DNA from 2 places in the Streptomyces flavofungini genome. Region 1 is predicted to be linked to the other one. Evidence: riboswitches for the same ligand, from Rfam matches in the RefSeq annotation. Region 1 holds a riboswitch; the other holds the start of a gene.
What was found. A riboswitch is a leader RNA that binds a small molecule or an ion and turns the genes downstream of it on or off. The one in region 1 is predicted to bind S-adenosylmethionine.

Region 1 (7,575 bases):
CGACGGCACGCTGGCGCCGATCGTGCCCGATCCCGAGCGGGCGCGGGCCCATCCCGACGCGGTGCCCGCGCTGGCCGCGCTCGCCCCGAAGGTCCGCTCCGTCGCCGTCGTCACCGGGCGGCCCGCGGGCGTCGCCGTCCGCTACGGCGGGTTCGCCGGGGTCCCCGGGCTCGAACACCTCGTCGTGCTCGGGCACTACGGTGCCGAGCGGTGGGACGCCGTCACCGGGACCGTGCAGGCCGCCGAGCCGCATCCCGGCGTCGCCGCCGTGCGGGCCGAACTGCCCGGGTTCCTGGACGCGATCGGGGCGTGGCACGGGACCTGGATCGAGGAGAAGGGGCGGGCCGTCGCCGTGCACACGCGGCGGGCGCGGGATCCGCAGGCCGCGTTCGACGCGTTGCGGGGGCCGCTCGGGGAGCTGGCCGCGCGCCACGGGCTGATCGTCGAACCCGGGCGTCTCGTCCTCGAACTGCGGCCGCCCGGCGTCGACAAGGGGGGCGCTCTTGTCGACTACGTACGTGAGGTGGGCGCCGAGACCGTCCTGTACGCCGGGGACGACCTCGGGGACGTGCCCGCCTTCACCGCCGTGGACAAGCTGCGGTCGGACGGGGAGGTGCGGGGGCTCCTCGTGTGCAGCGGGAGCCCCGAGGTCACGGAGCTGGCCGACCGCGCGGACGTGGTGACCGAGGGCCCCGCCGGCGTGGTCGCCCTCCTGTCGGCCCTGGCACACCAACTGCGCTGACGACGCGGCCGGACCCCATCGCCCCTGGCGGCCCACCTGCCCGCAGCGGATGGGCGGACACGGGAGCCGCGGGCGGCCAGGAGCCCGTGGCGGGGGGCAGGCGGGGGTCAGGCGGGGGTCAGGGCGTGGAGCTGGTCCAGGAACCACTGGGTCGGGGGGAGGGCGGTCGCGGCTGCGGCCAGGCGCTTGGTGCGCTCCGCCCGCTCCGCGGGGGGCATCAGGAGGGCCTCGTGGAGCGCGGACGCCGTCGCGGACACGTCGTACGGGTTGACCGTGAGCGCGTCCTCGGACAGCTCCTCGTAGGCCCCGGCCTCCCGGGAGAGGACGAGCGCGCACCCCTCGTCGGAGACGACGGGAACCTCCTTGGCGACGAGGTTCATGCCGTCCCGGATGGGGTTGACGAGAGCGACGTCGGCGAGCCGGTACGCGGCCAGGGAACGGGCGAAGTCGTCCTTGACGTGGAGGACGACCGGCGTCCACCCGGCCGTGCCGTACGCGGAGTTGATGGCCTCGGCGACCCGCGACACCTCCGCGGTGTACGCGCGGTAGACGTCGAGGTCCTGCCGCGAGGGGTAGGCGAAGGCGACGTGCACGACCCGCTCCCGCCACTCGGGCCGCTCGGCGAGGAGCTGTTCGTAGGCGCGCAGCCCGCGCACGATGTTCTTGGACAGCTCGGTCCGGTCCACCCGGACGATGACCTTCCGGTCGGGCCCGATCTGCTCCCGCAGCGCGGCGAGGCGCTCCTCGACGTCCGGGCGCCCCGCCCGCTCCCGCAGGAAGTCCGCGTCGGCCCCGAGCCCGTGCACCCCGATCCGGGTCCCGGACGTGCCGCCGAGCACCGCCACGCAGCAGGCCGTGAAGGCGTCCGCCCAGCGCCCGGTGAGGAAGCCGAGCCGGTCCGCGCCGAGCATCCCGCGCAGGAGCTGCTCGGCGATGTCGTCGGGCAGGAGCCGGAAGTAGTCGACGGGCGCCCAGGGCGTGTGCGAGAAGTGCCCGATGCGCAGGTCGGGGCGGAGTTCGCGGAGCATGCCGGGCACGAGGGCCAGGTGGTAGTCCTGGACGAGGACGGCGGCGCCGGGCGCGGCCTCGCGGGCGAGGGCGTCGGCGAAGGCCTGGTTGTACGTCTCGTACGCGGCCCACTGGGCGCGGAACTCCGGCCCGAAGGCTGGTTCGAGGGGCGTCTGGTACAGCATGTGGTGCACGAACCACAGCACGGAGTTCGCGACGCCGTTGTACGCCTCGGCGTGCACGGCGGCGTCGATGTCGAGCATCCGCACGCCCGGCTCGCCGACCCCGCGCCGCACGGCCTCCCGGTCGCCGTCGCCGAGCGCCGAGCACACCCACAGGGCGTCGGCCTCGTCGCCGACGGCGCTGAGCCCGGAGACGAGCCCGCCGCCGCCGCGCTTGGCGTCGAGCGTGCCGTCGGCACTGAGGGAGTACGTCACCGGGCCGCGGTTGGACGCGACGAGGACCTGGGCTGTGCCCACCTGCTCGGAAGCCATGTGCCGAAACCTAGCCGCTCGCGCAAACGCTCAAACGTACGGCCGGCGGGTGGGCGGACGGATGGCGGGACCGGACCGTATACACCTCGCCCGCCGCCCCCGCCCGGACCCTCAGGCCACCCGCCGCTCCGCGTACTCCGCGACCTCCGCCATCGGCGGCCGCTCCTCCGTGTCCACCGCGTACGTCCGCGGTTCGAAGCCGTGCTCGCCGCGGACGAACTGGGTCAGCTCGGGGCGGACGAGATGGGCGCGGGCGAGCCGCAGCTGCGCGGTGCGGTAGATCGCCGCCGCCATCCGGCCGAGCGCCTGCCCGTCCTGGTGCCGGTGCCTGCGCACCCCGACGTCGACCTGCGCGAGCGCGTCCAGGCCGACGGTGTGCAGCGCGTCGACGAGCAGGCCGAGCTCCACGCCGTACCCGACGGGGAAGGGGAGGCGTTCCAGGAGCGACCTGCGGGCCGCGTACTCGCCGCCGAGCGGCTGTACGAACCCCGCGAGCTGCGGCCAGTGCATGTTCAGCAGGGGCCGCGCCATCAGTTCGGTGACCCGGCCGCCCTGCCCGGCCGTCGCGCCGGACGCCGGGCCCTCGGCCGCGGGGCCGTCGGACACCGTCATCGGGCGGTCGTACATCGCCTTCACGAACTGCACGTCCGGCTCCGTGAGCAGCGGTCCCACGATGCCGGAGACGAAGTCCGCCGAGAACTCCTTCAGGTCCGCGTCCACGAACGCCACGACGTCACCGCGGGTGACCAGGAGGGAGCGCCACAGGACCTCGCCCTTGCCGGGGACGGCGGGCAGCCTCGGCAGGATCTCGTCCCGGTGCACCACCCGGGCCCCGGCGGCCGCGGCCACCTCGGCCGTGCGGTCCGCGGAGCCGGAGTCGATCACCACGAGCTCGTCGACGAGCTTGACCTTCTCCATCAGCTCACGACGGATCTCGGCGACGATCCCGCCGACCGTCTCCTCCTCGTCGAGGGCGGGCAGCACCACGCTCACCGAGGTGCCGAGAGCGCGCTTGGCGGCTGTCAGGGCGCCGGGCGCCCGGTCGGCGACGGACCAGGAACGCCTGCTGAGCCAGCGCTCGACCTCTTCCAGCACGCGCGTCCTCCCGGTTGTGATCCATCTCGCGCATCGGACGACTATCTCAAGAGTCCAAGGCTTCGGTTACAGTCTTGAACAACGCCGGTGACCATCGCATGTCGGGGGTCCCGGGCGTCACAATCGAATACCGCTCATCCAGAGGGGCAGAGGGATACGGCCCGTTGAAGCCCCGGCAACCCTCCAGCCGGTCTCGATCGTCGCGTACGCGCGCCGCGAGGCTCCCGGCTCGGGAAGGTGCCAATTCCGTCTCGTGGCGAGATGCGCCGCGAGGAAGATGAGGAGAAAGGGCCTCGCCTCCATGGCTGTGCAGACTGTCGCAACCTCCCCCGCCGACTCCGGCACCTCCGCCGACTCCGGCACCGTAGACCTCGGCCCCGCCTCGGGCCTCTCCTGCCGCGAGTGCGGAACCCGCTTCGACCTGGGCCCCATCTTCGCCTGCGCCGAGTGTTTCGGCCCCCTCGAAGTCGCCTACGACCTTCCTCTCGGCGACCCGGAGGGCCTGCGCAAGCGGATCGAGTCCGGCCCCGCGAACATCTGGCGGTACGCCCCGCTGCTTCCCGTCCCCGCCGACGTGGCCGACAAGCCGAACCTCAACCCGGGCTGGACCAAGCTCGTCAAGGCCGACAACCTCGCCGCGGAACTCGGCGTCGAGCAGGGCAAGTTGTTCATCAAGGACGACTCGGGCAACCCCACGCACTCCTTCAAGGACCGCGTCGTGGCGCAGGCGCTCGAAGCCGCGCGCGCCTTCGGCTTCACCACGCTGTCCTGCTCCTCCACGGGCAACCTGGCCGGTGCCGTCGGCGCCGCCGCCGCCCGCGCGGGCTTCCGCTCCTGCGTGTTCATCCCGCACGACCTGGAGCAGGGCAAGGTCGTCATGGCCGCGGTGTACGGCGGTGAGCTCGTCGGCATCGAGGGCAACTACGACGACGTGAACCGCTTCTGCTCCGAGCTGATCGGCGACCCGCTGGGCGAGGGCTGGGGCTTCGTCAACGTCAACCTGCGGCCGTACTACGGCGAGGGTTCCAAGACCCTCGCGTACGAGATCTGCGAGCAGCTGGGGTGGGTCCTGCCCGACCAGCTCGTGATCCCGATCGCCTCCGGGTCCCAGCTCACGAAGATCGACAAGGGTCTGAAGGAGCTGATCGCGCTCGGTCTCGTCGAGGACAAGCCGTACAAGATCTTCGGGGCGCAGGCGGAGGGCTGCTCGCCGGTGTCCACCGCGTTCAAGGCGGGCCACGACGTCGTCCGGCCGCAGAAGCCGGACACCATCGCCAAGTCCCTCGCCATCGGCAACCCGGCCGACGGGCCCTACGTCCTCGACATCGCGCGGCGTACGGGGGGTGCGGTGGAGGACGTGAACGACGAGCAGGTCGTCCAGGCGATCGAGCTGCTCGCTCGGAGTGAAGGGATCTTCGCAGAGACCGCCGGAGGCGTGACGGTCGGCGTCACCAAGAAGCTGGTGGATGCCGGGCTCATCGACCCGACCCGCACCACGGTGGTGCTGAACACCGGTGACGGCCTGAAGACTCTCGACGCGGTCGCCGAGAGGTCTCAGGCGACCGCCACGATCAAGCCCAGTCTTGATGCGTTCCGCTCCGCAGGGCTTGCCGGCTGATCGCCGCAGGGCCTGGAGCATTGTTTCGTCCGCGGGAGCGCTGTGGCTGGTCGCGCAGTTCCCCGCGCCCCTTCGGGGGCGCCCCTGACGGGGCGCTCATCCTCCCCGTACCCCTGAGGTGAAACCCATGAGTGTCAACGTCCGCATCCCCACCATTCTTCGCACCTACACCGGTGGTCAGGCCGAGGTCGCCGCCGAGGGGGCGACGCTCGGTGAGGTCATCGCCGACCTGGAGAAGAACCACACCGGTATCGCCGCCCGGGTCCTGGACGACCAGGGCAAGCTGCGGCGGTTCGTGAACGTGTACGTGAACGACGACGACGTGCGGTTCGAGCAGGGTCTCGAGACCGCGACGCCGGACGGCGCCGGGGTTTCGATCATTCCTGCCGTCGCCGGCGGCTGACGCACGCAGAGTCACTGGTATTGCCCCCTCCGCGAGAGAAGCGGAGGGGGCAATTCTGCATGGTTGAGCGCGGTACAGTTGGGAATGGAGTGCCGCTCTCGGCGCAAGCAGTGCCGCGCGCATATTCGAAGTCGGCCGCGGAGCCGACAAGAAGCAGCCAAAGTGTCCTGCCCATTTGAGCCCTATGTGGCATTTGTCGGGCCCGACTTGCCCTGAATTCCGTGGAATTCTCCTGAAATCGCCGATAGCGCGTGCCCAGAATTCTCGTCCGATTGACCTGTTGCAGAGGGCAGTTGGACAGATACATTCAGCCGCGGTCGACGCGTTCCGGCGCACACCCCCAACCCATGGGGGGTGAGGTCTGACCCGGGTCCGCGAAGTGCGGGTCTGCGCAAGGGCCAGTAATAGGGGAGTTAGGCATGGCTCAGGGCACCGTCAAGTGGTTCAACGCGGAGAAGGGATACGGCTTCATCGCGGTCGACGGTGGTGCGGATGTTTTCGTCCACTACAGCGCGATCCAGATGGACGGCTACCGCACCCTGGAAGAAGGTCAGCGAGTCGAGTTCGAGATCTCGCAGGGCCAGAAGGGTCCGCAGGCGGACATGGTCAAGCTCGCCGTCTGAGCGGCTTGACGCGATCGGCCACCGACGCGACGCAGACGAAGGGTCCGCACCCCGGGAACGGGGTGCGGACCCTTCGTCGTTCCAAGATCGGAGTGTTCCGCCCGGCCCGAGGGGGCCCGTCGCCCGGCCACCGCCCCTCATCGACGCTTCTTCGAAGCGACCTTGCCCCCACCCGTCGCCCGACCACCGCCCCTCATCGACGCTTCTTCGAAGCGACCTTGCACTCTCGGGGGTCGAGTGCTAATCATTGGCGTTAGCACTCTACGAGTGAGAGTGACAGAACTTGGGTCGGGTCGGTGAGGTCCGCAGGCCGGGTGGGGCAAGGAACCACACGGTGAGCAGGCCGTCCGTCGCGGGCGCCAGCCAGATCCGTTTGCGTTTCCACCCCGTCCGGGAGGACCACTTCACATGGCCAAGATCATCGCGTTCGACGAGGAGGCACGGCGCGGCCTCGAGCGCGGCATGAACCAGCTCGCCGACGCCGTCAAGGTGACCCTGGGCCCCAAGGGTCGCAACGTCGTCCTCGAGAAGAAGTGGGGCGCCCCCACGATCACCAACGATGGTGTGTCCATCGCCAAGGAGATCGAGCTCGAGGACCCGTACGAGAAGATCGGCGCCGAGCTGGTCAAGGAGGTCGCGAAGAAGACGGACGACGTCGCCGGTGACGGCACGACGACCGCGACCGTCCTCGCCCAGGCGCTCGTCAAGGAAGGCCTGCGCAACGTCGCGGCCGGCGCCAACCCGATGGCCCTCAAGCGCGGCATCGAGAAGGCCGTCGAGGCCGTCTCCGGCGCCCTGCTCGAGCAGGCCAAGGACGTGGAGACCAAGGAGCAGATCGCTTCCACCGCCTCCATCTCCGCCGCCGACACCCAGATCGGCGAGCTCATCGCCGAGGCGATGGACAAGGTCGGCAAGGAAGGCGTCATCACCGTCGAGGAGTCGCAGACCTTCGGGCTCGAGCTTGAGCTCACCGAGGGCATGCGCTTCGACAAGGGCTACATCTCGGCGTACTTCGCCACCGACATGGAGCGTATGGAGGCGTCGCTCGACGACCCGTACATCCTGATCGTCAACTCCAAGATCTCCAACGTGAAGGACCTCCTTCCGCTCCTGGAGAAGGTCATGCAGTCGGGCAAGCCGCTGCTGATCATCGCCGAGGACGTCGAGGGCGAGGCCCTGTCCACGCTGGTCGTCAACAAGATCCGCGGCACCTTCAAGTCCGTCGCCGTCAAGGCCCCGGGCTTCGGCGACCGCCGCAAGGCCATGCTCGGCGACATCGCCATCCTCACCGGTGGCACGGTCATCTCCGAGGAGGTCGGCCTCAAGCTGGAGAACGCCGGTCTCGACCTGCTCGGCCGCGCCCGCAAGGTCGTCATCACCAAGGACGAGACGACCATCGTCGACGGCGCCGGTGAGAGCGACCAGGTCCAGGGCCGCGTCAACCAGATCCGCGCCGAGATCGAGAACTCGGACAGCGACTACGACCGCGAGAAGCTGCAGGAGCGCCTGGCGAAGCTCGCCGGCGGTGTTGCGGTCATCAAGGCCGGTGCCGCGACCGAGGTCGAGCTCAAGGAGCGCAAGCACCGCATCGA
Region 2 (7,575 bases), 1.7 Mb from region 1:
CGGCCGGCGCAAGCTGATCCGCAACACCATGTTCGGCGCGCTCGCCATGGTTCCGCTGTCCGGTGTCGTCCTGCTGCGTGACCTCGGTCCGCTGCCGGAGGACAAGCTGCGGCACACCCTGTGGTCCAAGGGCAAGCTGCTCGTGAACATGAACACGAACGAGCCGCTGCGCCCCGCGGACATCCCGGTCGGATCGCTCACCTTCGCCAAGCCCGAGGGCCTGGAGGAGCACGACCACGACTTCCAGACCCAGATCGCCAAGGCGGCCCTGATGATCGTCCGGATCCAGCCGGACAACATCAAGGACAAGCGCGAGCTGGAGTGGTCGCACGAGGGTGTCGTCGCGTACTCCAAGATCTGCACCCACGTGGGCTGCCCGATCTCCCTGTACGAGCAGCAGACGCACCACGCGCTCTGCCCGTGCCACCAGTCCACCTTCGACCTCTCCGACGGCGCCCGAGTCATCTTCGGCCCCGCCGGTCACGCCCTTCCGCAGTTGAAGATCGGCGTGAACGAGGAGGGCTATCTCGAGGCGCACGGCGACTTCGAAGAGCCCGTCGGTCCTGCCTTCTGGGAGCGCGGATGAGTACCGAGAACACCACGGTGACCGAGGCCCCGGCCACCGACACACGCAAGAAGGCGCCCGCCGGTGAGCGGGTCGCCGACTGGGCCGACGGCCGCCTGGGGATCTACTCCCTGGCCAAGGCCAACATGCGCAAGATCTTCCCGGACCACTGGTCCTTCATGCTCGGTGAGATCTGCCTCTACAGCTTCATCATCATCATCCTCACGGGTGTGTACCTGACGCTGTTCTTCCACCCGTCGATGAACGAGGTGGAGTACCACGGCAGCTACGTGCCCCTGCAGGGCCAGCTGATGTCCGAGGCGTTCAACTCGACCATGCACATCTCCTTCGATGTGCGCGGTGGTCTGCTGATCCGGCAGATCCACCACTGGGCGGCGCTGATCTTCCTCGCGGCCATGTTCGTGCACATGATGCGCGTCTTCTTCACGGGCGCCTTCCGCAAGCCGCGCGAGGTCAACTGGCTGTTCGGCTTCCTGCTGTTCGTCCTCGGCATGTTCACCGGCTTCACCGGTTACTCGCTCCCGGACGACTTGTTGTCGGGCACCGGTGTCCGCTTCATGCAGGGCGCCGTGCTCTCGGTGCCGATCGTCGGAACGTACCTCTCGATGTTCCTGTTCGGCGGGGAGTTCCCCGGCGGCGACTTCGTGGCACGGTTCTACTCGGTCCACATCCTGCTGCTGCCGGGCATCATGCTCGGCCTCGTGGTGGCGCACCTGATCCTGGTCTTCTACCACAAGCACACGCAGTTCGCGGGCCCCGGCAAGACCAACAAGAACGTCGTCGGCATGCCGCTGCTCCCGGTCTACATGGCCAAGGCCGGAGGCTTCTTCTTCCTGGTCTTCGGTGTCATCGCGGCCGTCTCGGCGATCGCCACGATCAACCCGATCTGGGCTCTCGGGCCCTACCGTCCGGACCAGGTGTCCACGGGCGCCCAGCCCGACTGGTACATGGGCTTCTCCGAAGGCCTGATCCGTGTCATGCCGGGCTGGGAGATCAACCTCTGGGGACACACGCTCGTCCTGGGTGTGTTCATCCCGTTGATCATCTTCCCGCTGGTCCTGGTGGCCATCGCGGTCTACCCGTTCATCGAGGCCTGGGTCACCGGGGACAAGCGCGAGCACCACATCCTGGACCGCCCGCGCAACGCCCCGACCCGCACCGCCTTCGGTGTGGCCTGGATGACCTGGTACTTCGTCCTGCTCGTCGGTGGTGGAAACGACCTGTGGGCCACCCACTTCCACCTGTCGATCAACTCGATCACCTGGTTCGTCCGGATCTTCTTCTTCGCCGGACCGGTCATCGCGTTCATCGTCACCAAGCGGATCTGCCTGGGCCTGCAGCGGCGCGACAAGGACAAGGTGCTGCACGGACGCGAGTCCGGCATCATCAAGCGCCTGCCGCACGGTGAGTTCATCGAGGTGCACGAGCCGCTCAACAAGGAGCAGCTGCACACCCTGACCGCGCACGAGCAGTACAAGCCGCTCGAGATCGGCCCGACGGTCGACGAGAACGGCGTGGAGCGCAAGGTCAAGGGTCCGCAGAAGCTGCGGGCGAAGCTCTCCAAGGGCTTCTACGGCGAGGACAGCCAGATCCCGAAGCCCACCGCGGAGGAGTACAAGGAGATCACGAGCGGCCACGGCCACCACTGATCACCTGAGCGCCACCAGGCGCTGACCCGAAGGTCGCCACGGCAGGAGCCCCGTCCAGTGCATGGACGGGGCTCTTTGCCGTCCTGGGGGCTGGATAGGGTGGACCCACCCCAAGAAGCTTGGGATGCCTTCGTCTACGAAACCAGGAGCGGCCATGAGCGCTGTGACCCCCGCAGGAGGCGACACCGCGGCGGCCCGTTCCTGGCCCGACGTACTGAACGGGCTGCTCGACGGGCGCGACCAGAGCGCGGACGACACGGCCTGGGCCATGGACCGCATCATGAGCGGCGAGGCCACGGACGCGCAGATCGCGGGCTTCGCGGTGGCGCTGCGCGCCAAGGGCGAGACCGTCGAGGAGATCTCCGGCCTGGTCCGGACGATGTACGAGCACGCCCACACCATCGACGTGCCCGGGCCGAGCGTCGACATCGTCGGCACCGGCGGCGACGGCGCCAAGACCGTGAACATCTCCACCATGTCGGCGATCGTCGTCGCCGGGACCGGCGCGAAGGTCGTCAAGCACGGCAACCGCGCGGCGTCCTCCGCGAGCGGCGCCTCCGACGTCCTGGAGAAGCTCGGCGTGAACCTGGAGCTCACCCCCAGACGGGTGCGGGAGGTCGCCGAGGAGGCCGGGATCACCTTCTGCTTCGCGGTGAAGTTCCACCCCGCGCTCCGGCACGTGGCGCCCGCGCGCCGCGAACTGGGCATCCGGACCACCTTCAACTTCCTCGGCCCGCTCACCAACCCGGCCAGGGTGCGGGCCCAGGCCACCGGTGTCGCCGACGCGCGGATGGCGCCGATCCTCGCCGGCGTCCTCGCCGAGCGCGGCTCTTCGGCGCTCGTCTTCCGCGGCGACGACGGGCTCGACGAGCTGACGACGACGGCCACGTCGCGGGTGTGGGTGGTCAGGGACGGGGGCGTCCACGAGGAGGCCTTCGACCCGCGGGACGTCGGCATCGACCTGGTGCCGGTCGAGGCGCTGCGGGGCGCCGACGCCTCGTACAACGCGGAGGTCGCGCGGCGGCTTCTGGACGGTGAGACGGGGCCGGTGCGGGACGCGGTGCTGCTGAACTCGGCGGCGGCGCTGGTCGCCCTGGGGCCGGGCGAGGGGTCCCTGGCGGGGCAGATCAGGACGGGGATGGCCAAGGCGGCCGACGCCATCGACTCCGGGGCAGCGAAGGGTGTGCTGGCGCGCTGGGTGGCGGCGAGTAACAGCTAAGCCCCTGGAAGGGGCGCGGGGAACTGCGCGACCAGCCACAACAAAGCCGCAGACGCATCTGCCAGGTACTCCGCAGACGCGTCTGCGGCTTTTCGCGCGCTGAGCGCGCAGTTCCCCGCGCCCCTGACGGGGCGCCCCGGTCCGGATTGTGGACGGCGATGTTGCGCGCCCTTGGGCGTGTGGCAGGATGTCCGGCAGGTCATGAGTGACAGCGACTACGGCCCCGGCCCGCTGTCCGGCAACCCTCCGTCCGTGGCGGGGTGCCCCGGGTGAAGACCAGGCGGTGGACAGCAAGGTCCGCCGCAAGCGCGGACCCCTTTGAACCCTGGGGTCCTGGTCCTCAAGGGAGCAGTCTCGTGAGCAAGCGAATGCGATAGGGCGTCGACGCCCCTTTTCCGCGCACCCATTTCACCTTTTCCTGAGCTGTCGACCGACGTCCGGCCCAGTGATCTCGCCTGCCTCTTACGGGAGTTCGCCATGTCTGCCACCCCTGCTGCCACCGCGTCCGCCGCCCGGTCCGCCGAGCCCGCCGACTCCGCCGACCCCTGCTGCGCCGCCCCGCTGCCGGTCCTCGGCCGCGACGTCACCGTCCCCCTCGTCACCGGCGGCGAGGTGACCTACGCCGCGCTCGACTACGCCGCGAGCGCCCCGGCCCTGCAGCGGGTCTGGGACGACGTGGCCGCGTACGCGCCGTACTACGGGAGCGTGCACCGCGGCGCCGGGTACCTGTCGCAGCTGTCGACCGACCTGTTCGAGAACGCCCGCAGGACCGTCGCCGAGTTCCTGGGCTGCCGCGACGGCGACCAGGTGGTGTTCACGCGGTCGACCACCGACTCGCTGAACCTGCTCGCCGCCGCCCTGCCCGCCGACTGCGAGGTCTTCGTGTTCGAGACCGAGCACCACGCCTCGCTGCTGCCCTGGCGCGACGCCCGCGTCACCTACCTCGACGCCCCGCGCACCCACGACGAGGCCGTCCACACCCTGGAGCGCGCACTCGCCGACCGCGACCCCTCCCCGAGCTCTCCGCTTCGTTCGAGCGGGGGAGGCCCCTACGGCCCCGCCCTCGTGTGCGTCACCGGCGCCTCGAACGTCACCGGTGAGCTGTGGCCGGTCCGTGAGCTGGCCGCCGTCGCGCACGCGCACGGCGCCCGCATCGTCCTCGACGCCGCCCAGCTCGCACCCCACCACCCCGTGGACATCGCGGAGTTGGACGTCGACTGGGTCGCCTTCTCCGGGCACAAGCTGTACGCGCCCTTCGGCTCCGGCGTGCTCGCCGGGCGGGCCGACTGGCTGCAGGCCGCCGAGCCGTACCTCGCCGGCGGCGGCGCCTCGCGCAAGGTCGCGCGGCGCGCCGACGGGGGAGTGGACGTCGAGTGGCACGACACGGCCGCCCGGCACGAAGCCGGGTCGCCCAACGTCATCGGCGCCTACTCCATCGCCTCCGCCTGCAAGGCCCTTCAGGAGGCCGGGTTCGACGCGCTCGTGGAGCGGGAGCGGCACCTGATCGCGACGGTCACCGCGGGGCTCGCGGATGTGCCGCAGGTGCGGGTGCTCTCCCTGTTCGGGGACGACGCGCCGCGCGTCGGCGTCATCTCCTTCGTCGTCGACGGCTGGAACAGCTCGCACTTCGCGGCCGCCCTGTCCGCCGAGTACGGCATCGGCGTGCGCGACGGCCTCTTCTGCGCCCACCCGCTCGTGCGCACCCTGCTCGGCGGCGCCCCCGACGAGCCCGGCGAGTGCGGCGCCCCGGAGGCCGCGCCCGGTGAGCGGTCCCTGAACGCGATCCGGGTGAGCTTCGGCGCGGGCACCCCCGACGAGCACGTGGAGCGCTTCGTGCGCGCCGTCCGCGAGCTGGTGGCCGACGGGGCGCGCTGGAACTACCGTACGGAGGACGGGCGTTGCGTGCCGGACACCGGTGCGGCGGACAGCGCCGTCGCCGGTGCCGCGGACGCCGCCGCTGCCTGACGCCGCAGCCGGGACCCCAGGACGATCATGCGCAGGGCGCGCTCCGTCGCGTCCGTCAGGAACTCGCCGCCCCGGCTCAGCGCCTCGGTGAGCGACACCGGGGCGGGCAGGATCGCGCTGTAGGCGTCCACGCCGAGTTCGCGGACCGCGTGCGCCCCGTCCCCGATGGTGCCCGCGAGCACCAGGACGGGTCGCCCGAACCGCTTGGCGCGCCGGGCCACCTCGGCCGGGACCTTGCCGCGCGGCGTCTGGTGGTCGAGGGCGCCCTCCGCGGTGACGACCAGGTCGGCGCGGGCGAGGCGGGCGTCCAGGTCGAGATGGTCCAGGAGCACGTCGAAGCGGGGCAGGAGCCGGGCGCCGAGCGCGGCGAGCCCCGCGCCGAGGCCCCCGGAGGCGCCGGTCCCGACGCCGTTGTAGAGGTCGGCGGTGACGTTCAGATCGCGGGTCAGGACGTACGCCCAGTGTTCGAGGCCCGCCGCGAGCTGCTCGACCTGGGCGGGGGTCGCGCCCTTCTGCGGGCCGAAGACGCGGGCCACGCCGCGTGCGCCGCACAGGACGTTGTGCGGGTTGCAGGCGACGAGCAACTCGGTGTCCGCGAGGCGCGGGTCGAGGCCGCTGGTGTCGATGTGGTGCAGGCGCATCAGCTCCCGCCCGCCGTACGGCAGCTCCCAGCCGTCCTCGTCCAGGAGCCGGGCGCCGAGGGCCTGCAGGGCGCCCGCGCCCCCGTCCGACGTGCCGGAGTCGCCGCAGCCCACCAGGATGCGGCGGGCGCCGGTGTCCAGGGCGGCGCGGATCAGCTCGCCGACGCCGTACGTGGTGGTGGCGCCCGGGTCGCGCAGGTCCCGCGGGACCAGGCTGAGGCCCGCCGCCGCTGCCATCTCGACGACGGCGGTGCCGGAGCCGAGGAGCGCGAAGTGGGTGCCGATGCGCTCGCCCACGGGGCCCGTCGCGGGCAGCGCCACCAGGCGGCCCCCGGACGCGGCGGCCAGCGCCTGCGCGGTGCCCTCGCCGCCGTCGACCAGCGGGATCAGGTCGACCTCGGCGTCCGGCACGACCCGCCGCACCCCGGCCGCGATGGCTGCCGCGACGGACTGGGCGGACAGGGACTCCTTGAAGCCGCTGGGCGCGACGGCGAAACGGGTGAGGGGCATGGACGTACTCCTTGACGGGTGAACGAGCGACGCAGGATGGGGGGCGGGCTCCGAGTGGCCCGCGGAACCCCTGGCGGCCGGGCCGGGGCTCAGCGGACGACGGGCACGCCGAGCAGCGGCCACACCGCGAGGGCGAACAGCAGGACGAGGGCGGCCGTCAGGGGAGCCAGGACGGCGGACAGGCGCAGCAGGTCGCGCGGGGTGTAGGTGGGCGTGCCGGGTATCTCGGCGAAGAGCGTCACCGGCTTGGCGGAGGCGGGCAGCGTGTGGCAGAAACCGGCGGCGGCCGTGGACGCGAGCGCCGCCGCGACCGGGTTCACTCCCGCGCCCACGGCGGCCGCGACCACCAGCGGCACCAGGACGGACGAGCGGGCCGAACGGGACTGGAGCACCAGGTGCGCCGCCGTGCTGATCGCGACGACGGCGGCCAGGAACAGGCCCGGCGGCAGGTCGACGGGAAGCCCCGACACCAGCCACTTCGCCGCACCCGAGTCGGCGAGCGCCACGCCCATCGCCATCGTCGCCGCCATGAAGAGCAGCAGCGCCCACGGCACGGTCCTCAGGGCGTCCTTCAGGCGTACGGTGCCGAGCGCGGGCGAGGACGCGACGACCGCGCCGATCAACGCGACCACGGCGGGCGGCACTTGGTGCAGGGGCTCGCTGCACCACAGGGCGACGACGGTGGCCAGGAGCAGGGCGCAGCGCGTCTCGGCGGGCTCCCAGGGGCCGGTGACGGGGTGTTCGCTGTGCTCCTGGATCTGCTCGACGGTGATGTGGACGGGGCCCGTGCGGTCGGCGCGGCGGGTCGTCGTCCACAGCACGGCCTCGGCGGCCAGGTGCGAGGACGCCATGGCGAGGGGCAGGCCGAGCAGCAGCCACTGGGTGAAGCCGATGCGGTCGCCGGTGGCCTCCCACAGAACCGACACGGTGATCAGGTGCGCGCCCGCGCCGATCAGGGTCGCGACGGCGGAGAGCAGGATCACGGTCGGGAACAGCAGCGCCAGC

Region 2: it holds a riboswitch for S-adenosylmethionine, as region 1 does, so the genes downstream of both, QUY26_RS29385 (aminotransferase class V-fold PLP-dependent enzyme) here and thrC (threonine synthase) in region 1, are expected to answer to the same signal.

Annotation. Positions count from the first base shown of each region.
Region 1 is NZ_CP128846.1:5,157,944-5,165,518, forward strand. Features, by position in the region: gene otsB (trehalose-phosphatase) at 1-742, shown strand, start outside; gene QUY26_RS21830 (alpha,alpha-trehalose-phosphate synthase (UDP-forming)) at 850-2,244, opposite strand; gene QUY26_RS21835 (glucosyl-3-phosphoglycerate synthase) at 2,356-3,339, opposite strand; SAM riboswitch class I at 3,471-3,623, shown strand; gene thrC (threonine synthase) at 3,617-4,957, shown strand; gene QUY26_RS21845 (ubiquitin-like small modifier protein 1) at 5,085-5,360, shown strand; gene QUY26_RS21850 (cold-shock protein) at 5,780-5,983, shown strand; gene groL (chaperonin GroEL) at 6,392-7,575, shown strand, end outside.
Region 2 is NZ_CP128846.1:6,871,315-6,878,889, forward strand. Features, by position in the region: gene qcrA (cytochrome bc1 complex Rieske iron-sulfur subunit) at 1-586, shown strand, start outside; gene qcrB (cytochrome bc1 complex cytochrome b subunit) at 583-2,235, shown strand; gene trpD (anthranilate phosphoribosyltransferase) at 2,390-3,454, shown strand; SAM riboswitch class IV at 3,652-3,769, shown strand; gene QUY26_RS29385 (aminotransferase class V-fold PLP-dependent enzyme) at 3,932-5,419, shown strand; gene QUY26_RS29390 (glycerate kinase family protein) at 5,332-6,570, opposite strand; gene QUY26_RS29395 (SLC13 family permease) at 6,660-7,575, opposite strand, start outside.